Regions from separate parts of the Streptomyces nitrosporeus genome, predicted to be linked through region 2. Evidence: predicted binding sites of a transcription regulator. Region 2 holds the regulator's gene; the other holds the start of a gene.
What was found. Region 2 encodes HrcA, which represses chaperone genes, less so after heat shock. Its sites were predicted from a motif close to TTNGCACTCNGNNNNNCNGAGTGCNAA; they were not measured.
Positions count from the first base shown of each region.

Region 1: a site for HrcA is predicted at 1,665-1,691, ahead of groES (co-chaperone GroES). Genes of this name have one in related genera too.

Region 1 is NZ_CP023702.1:3,012,657-3,016,061, reverse strand. Features, by position in the region: gene CP967_RS13030 (THUMP-like domain-containing protein) at 1-516, opposite strand, end outside; gene CP967_RS13025 (polysaccharide deacetylase family protein) at 607-1,554, shown strand; gene groES (co-chaperone GroES) at 1,846-2,154, shown strand; gene groL (chaperonin GroEL) at 2,256-3,405, shown strand, end outside.
Region 2 is NZ_CP023702.1:5,315,007-5,318,411, forward strand. Features, by position in the region: gene CP967_RS23420 (DUF3097 domain-containing protein) at 1-447, opposite strand, end outside; gene CP967_RS23425 (MBL fold metallo-hydrolase) at 473-1,195, opposite strand; gene hrcA (heat-inducible transcriptional repressor HrcA) at 1,359-2,375, shown strand; gene dnaJ (molecular chaperone DnaJ) at 2,376-3,405, shown strand, end outside.

The sequences.
Region 1 (3,405 bases), 2.3 Mb from region 2:
CACCTCGATGCGGTCCTGGAGCCCGAGCGCCTCCGCGTTGGCGCGGGCGGTCTCGGCGGTGAGCGGGTCGCGGTCCACGGCCAGCACCGAGACGCCGGCCCGGGCCAGCGCGATCGCGTCGCCGCCGATCCCGCAGCACAGGTCCGCGACGCTCCGTACACCGCCGGCTCCCGCGAACCGTCCGGCGCGGTGGGCGGCCACCGTGGCCCGGGTCGCCTGCTCCACACCGGCGGGCGTGAAGAACATCCGGTAGGCGTCCTCGGCCCCGAACTTCGCCACGGCCCGCTGCCGCAGCCGCGCCTGGCCCAGCGCCGCCGAGACCAGCGAGGCCGGATGGTCGCGGCGCAGCCGGGTCGCGGTGGCCAGTTCCCGGGCGGGGTCGTGGTCGCGCAGCTCGTCGAGGAGTGCCGCGCCCCGCGGGGTGCGCAGGGCGGCGAAGACGGCGAGCGGATCGGCGGGGGCGGTCTCGCCGGTGCTGTCACCGGCCGTTCTGCCGGAGGGGGGAAGGACGTTCACCGGTCCATTGTGAGCCAGCCGGGGGACCTGCCGGGGCGGGCGGCGGTGTCGGGGCCGGGGCTCGCGGAGCGGCTGGCAGGATGCGGCGCCATGCAGCTAGTACGACAAAAGGGAAAATTTGGGTCCAGGCGGTACGGTCCGGTCGGCGTGGCCGTGTCCGCCCTGCTGGCGGCCGCCGTCGCCTCGGGATGCGCCGGAGGCGCGGCGGACGGACCGGACCGGGGGCAGCCGGCCTCCCCGGCCGCGGGCCGGGAGGCGCAGGCCGGCCACGCCGGCCCCGCTCCGGCCGCCGGTGCCCGCGCCGAGGGGCTGAAGCGGAAGCAGGCCGCCCGCGCGGTCGCGGCGAAGAAGTGGGGCCTGGCCGAGACTCCGCTGGCCGCCCCCGAGCCCCCCGCGAAGAAGCCGCGCCTCACCACCCGCGAGGGCTTCGAGGTGAAGGGCGGTGAGGACCTGCCGCCGGTCTTCACCACCGTGCCGACCGAGGACCGGGTCGTCTTCCTCACGATGGACGACGGCTCGGAGAAGGACCCCGAACTGCTGCGGATGATGACCGAACTGGACATCCCGTACAGCGCCTTCCTCAGCGACTACGTGGTGCGCGACGACTACGGGTACTTCGAGGAGATGCAGAAGAGCGGGGTGGTCCTCGGCAACCACACGCTCACCCACCCCTACCTGCCCGGGCTCTCCGCGGACGAGCAGCGCGAGGAGATCTGCGGCGAGCAGGACAGGATGGAGGAACGCTTCGGGAAGCGCCCCACCCTCTTCCGGCCGCCGTACGGCAACTACAACGGCGACACCCTGCGCATCGCCAAGTCCTGCGGGATCGAGGCCGTGCCGCTGTGGGCCGCCGAGGCGTTCCCCGGCCGTATGGAGTGGCGGGAGCGGGACCAGGACCTGCACCCGGGCGACATCATCCTCACCCACTTCCGGGGCGAGGCGGAGTGGGGCGGGTCCATGGCCGACATGATCCGCACCGTCATGAAGACGGTCACCGGCAAGGGTTACGCCGTGGCCAGGCTGGAGGACTACGTCTGACCGGGACCGGAGAGATCCGTCCGACGCGCCCGCCGCACGGAACGACGAGGGCCCCTCCCGCGTTGTTCCCGGCGGGCGCGGCCGTGTCCGCGCCACGCACGAGTGGTGAATTGGCACTCCGCTTGACCGAGTGCTAATCGCGGTCATAGTCTCGGGTCTGGCACTCCCCACTGGAGAGTGCCAGCACAACCGCGCGACAGGACAGGTCCGGCACCCGCGACGACGGATCAGCCTGGTCGCCACCCTCAGACTGTTAAACCCCGTGAGATCTCCGAAGGGGGAGACCGGATCGTGTCGACCACCAGCTCCAAGGTTGCGATCAAGCCGCTCGAGGACCGCATTGTGGTCCAGCCGCTCGACGCCGAGCAGACCACGGCCTCCGGCCTGGTCATTCCGGACACCGCCAAGGAGAAGCCCCAGGAGGGCGTCGTCCTGGCCGTGGGCCCGGGCCGCTTCGAGAACGGCGAGCGTCTTCCGCTCGACGTCAAGACCGGCGATGTCGTCCTGTACAGCAAGTACGGCGGCACCGAGGTGAAGTACAACGGCGAGGAGTACCTCGTCCTTTCGGCGCGCGACGTTCTCGCGATCGTCGAGAAGTAATCCACTTTACGTTTGCTTCTGTTCTGCGCCCCTGGCCCCCTGCGAGATGACTAGCCGGGTGGCAAGGGGCGCAGTTCGTTCGAGAGGACACAGCTCAGCCCATGGCGAAGATCCTGAAGTTCGACGAGGACGCCCGTCGCGCCCTTGAGCGCGGCGTCAACAAGCTCGCCGACACGGTGAAGGTGACGATCGGCCCGAAGGGCCGCAACGTCGTCATCGACAAGAAGTTCGGCGCTCCCACCATCACCAACGACGGTGTCACCATCGCGCGCGAGGTCGAGCTCGACGACCCGTACGAGAACCTCGGCGCCCAGCTGGTGAAGGAGGTGGCGACCAAGACCAACGACGTCGCCGGCGACGGCACCACCACCGCCACCGTCCTCGCCCAGGCGCTCGTCCGCGAGGGCCTGCGCAACGTCGCCGCGGGCGCTTCCCCGGCCGCCCTGAAGAAGGGCATCGACGCCGCCGTGAAGGCCGTGTCCGAGGAGCTCCTCGCGACCGCCCGCCCGATCGACGACAAGTCCGACATCGCCGCCGTCGCCGCGCTCTCCGCGCAGGACCCGCAGGTCGGCGAGCTCATCGCGGACGCGATGGACAAGGTCGGCAAGGACGGTGTCATCACCGTCGAGGAGTCCAACACCTTCGGTCTGGACCTGGAGTTCACCGAGGGCATGGCCTTCGACAAGGGTTACCTGTCCCCGTACATGGTGACCGACCAGGAGCGTATGGAGGCCGTCCTCGACGACCCGTACATCCTGATCCACCAGGGCAAGATCGGCTCGATCCAGGAGCTGCTCCCGCTGCTGGAGAAGGTCATCCAGGCGGGTGGCTCCAAGCCGCTGCTGATCATCGCCGAGGACGTCGAGGGCGAGGCGCTCTCCACCCTCGTCGTCAACAAGATCCGTGGCACCTTCAACGCCGTCGCGGTGAAGGCCCCGGGCTTCGGCGACCGCCGCAAGGCCATGCTCGGCGACATCGCCACCCTCACCGGTGCGACCGTCATCGCCGAGGAGGTCGGCCTCAAGCTGGACCAGGCCGGTCTGGACGTGCTGGGCACCGCCCGCCGCGTCACCGTCTCCAAGGACGACACGACCATCGTCGACGGCGGCGGCAACTCCGCCGACGTCCAGGGCCGCGTCAACCAGATCAAGGCCGAGATCGAGGGCACCGACTCCGACTGGGACCGCGAGAAGCTCCAGGAGCGCCTCGCGAAGCTGGCCGGCGGCGTCTGCGTGATCCGCGTCGGTGCCG
Region 2 (3,405 bases):
GAGGTCGTCGACACCCTCCAGGTACTCCACCACCACGCCCTCGATGCGCAGGTCGTCGCCCCAGACCCGCTCCACCAGCTCGGCGTCGTGCCGGCCCTCCACGTAGATCCGGCCCGCCCGCGCCACCCGGGCCCGCGCCCCCGGCACCGCCACCGAGCCCGACGCCGTACGGGAGGGGCGGGCCGGGCCGCCCGCCGACGGGCGTACCAGGGTGACCACCTTCCCCTCCAGCAGGAAGCCGCGCGGCTCCAGCGGGAACACCCGGTGCTTGCCGAAACGGTCCTCCAACGTCACCGTCGGCCCCTGGGCCGTCTTCTCGCACCGGATCACCGCACCGCAGAAACCCGTCGTCACCTCCTCGACCACCAGATCGGGCTCGGCGGGCACCTCGGGGGCGGCCGACGGCTTCTTCCACGGAGGGGTCAGATCCGGCTGGTAGCTGCGCATGCGCCGACGATACGACGCGCCCCGGTCACGACACGCCGAACCGCTCGGCCAGCCGGTCCCGCTGGGCCCGCACGAACGCCGCGTCCACCACGGCCCCGTGCCCCGGCACGTACAGCGCGTCCTCACCGCCCAGTTCCAGCAGCCGGTCCAGCGCGGCCGGCCAGCGGCGGGGCACCGCGTCGGGGCCCGCCTGCGGCTCCCCGGACTCCTCGACCAGGTCGCCGCAGAGCACCACCACGGGAGAGCCCGGCACCAGCACCGCCAGGTCGTGGCCGGTGTGCCCCGGGCCCACGTTGGCCAGCAGCACCTGGAGGCCGCCGCCCAGGTCGAGCGTCCACTCGCCGCTCACCTGGTGGCGCGGGACCACCAGCGCGTCGGTCGCCGCCGTGGCCTCGTGCTCGCCCATCCCGTGGCGCACCGCGTCCTCCCGCAGCCGGGCGGCGCCTTCCGCCAGCAGCTCCGCCGTGCCGACCGCCCCGTAGACCTCCGCCCCGGCGAAGGCCGCGGTACCCAGGACATGGTCGAAATGGGGGTGGCTCAGTGCGATGTGCGTCACCCTCCGGCCGAGCAGCCGCTCCGCCTGGGCCCGCAGCTCGGCCCCCTCCCGGAGCGAGGAACCCGTGTCGTGGAGCAGCACCCCCTCCGTCCCGGCGACCAGCGCGGCGGTCGCGTCCCAGACGGGAAGGCGCCTGCGGCCCACACCGTCGCCCAACCGCTCCCAGCCGAGGTCTTCCCAAGAGACGTCCATACGGCGACGCTATCGGGACGGCCCGCGCCCTCCCGCGACGGCGTGGCCGGTCGCCCTTGCCCCCGGACCGCCCCGCCCCCGTACACTGACCGGGGAGTTGTTGGCACTCGCCCGCACAGAGTGCCAGGCAGGCACCGGAGAACCACAGCTGGAGGTGTGCGCGATGCTCAGCGAACGCAGACTCGAGGTACTGCGCGCCATCGTCCAGGACTACGTCGGCACCGAGGAGCCCGTCGGCTCCAAGGCGCTGACCGAGCGGCACAACCTGGGAGTCTCCCCGGCCACCGTCCGCAACGACATGGCCGTGCTGGAGGACGAGGGCTTCATCGCCCAGCCGCACACCAGCGCGGGGCGCATCCCCACGGACAAGGGGTACCGGCTCTTCGTCGACAAGCTGGCGGGCGTCAAGCCCCTGTCGTCGCCGGAGCGCCGCGCGATCCAGAACTTCCTGGCCGGCGCGGTCGACCTGGACGACGTCGTGGGCCGTACGGTCCGGCTGCTGGCGCAGCTGACCCGGCAGGTCGCCGTCGTGCAGTACCCCTCGCTGACGCGTTCGACGGTGCGCCACGTGGAACTGCTCTCGCTGGCCCCCGCCCGGCTGATGCTCGTCCTGATCACGGACACCGGCCGGGTCGAACAGCGTATGATCGACTGTCCTGTTCCGTTCGGCGAGACCTCTCTGGCCGATCTGCGTGCCCGGCTCAACAGCCGGGTCGTGGGGCGCCGCTTCGCGGACGTCCCGCAGCTGGTGCAGGACCTTCCGGAGTCCTTCGAGGCAGAGGACAGGGGGGCCGTGTCCGCGGTCCTGTCCGTCCTCCTCGAAACTCTGGTCGAAGAGACGGAGGAGCGGCTGATGATCGGCGGCACCTCCAACCTCACCCGCTTCGGGCACGACTTCCCTGTGATGATCCGGCCGGTGCTGGAGGCACTGGAGGAGCAGGTCGTGCTGCTGAAGCTGCTGGGTGAGGCCAAGGACTCAGGCATGACCGTACGGATCGGGCACGAGAACGCCCACGAGGGCCTCAACTCCACGTCCGTCGTCGCGGTCGGCTACGGTTCGGGCGACGAGGCAGTCGCCAAACTCGGCGTGGTCGGACCGACCCGCATGGACTACCCCGGAACGATGGGAGCGGTACGCGCAGTGGCACGTTACGTCGGACAGATCCTGGCGGAGTCGTAAGTGGCCACGGACTACTACGCCGTACTCGGCGTGCGCCGCGACGCGTCCCAGGACGAGATCAAGAAGGCATTCCGCAGGCTCGCCCGCGAGCTGCACCCGGATGTCAATCCCGATCCGAAGACCCAGGAGCGGTTCAAGGAGATCAACGCCGCCTACGAGGTGCTGTCGGACCCGCAGAAGAAGCAGGTCTACGACCTCGGCGGCGACCCGCTGTCCGCCTCGGGCGGCGGCGGTGGCGCCGGCGGCTTCGGGGCCGGCGGCTTCGGCAACTTCAGCGACATCATGGACGCCTTCTTCGGCACGGCGTCGCAGCGCGGGCCCCGCTCGCGCACCCGGCGCGGCCAGGACGCCATGATCAGGCTGGAGATCGACCTCAACGAGGCGGCCTTCGGCACGACCAAGGACATCCAGGTCGACACCGCCGTCGTCTGCACCACCTGCAGCGGCGAGGGGGCGGCCCCCGGCACCTCCGCGCAGACCTGTGACATGTGCCGCGGCCGCGGTGAGGTCTCCCAGGTCACCCGGTCCTTCCTCGGCCAGGTCATGACCTCGCGCCCCTGCCCGCAGTGCCAGGGCTTCGGCACGGTCGTGCCCACCCCGTGCCCGGAGTGCGCCGGCGACGGCCGCATCCGCTCGCGGCGCACCCTGACCGTGAAGATCCCCGCGGGTGTCGACAACGGCACCCGGATCCAGCTCGCGGGCGAGGGCGAGGTCGGCCCCGGAGGCGGCCCGGCCGGCGACCTGTACGTCGAGATCCACGAGCTGTCGCACCCGGTGTTCCAGCGCCGCGGCGACGACCTGCACTGCACGGTCACCATCCCGATGACGGCGGCGGCCCTCGGCACCCAGGTGCCGCTGGAGACGCTGGACGGCCTGGAGGAGATCGACATCCGCCCCGGAACCCAGTCCGGGCAGTCGGTCCCCCTGCACGGGCGGGGCATCACCCACCTGCGCGGCGGCGGGCGCGGCGACCTGATCGTGCACGTCGAGGTGACCACCCCGACGAAGCTGGACCCCGAGCAGGAACGCG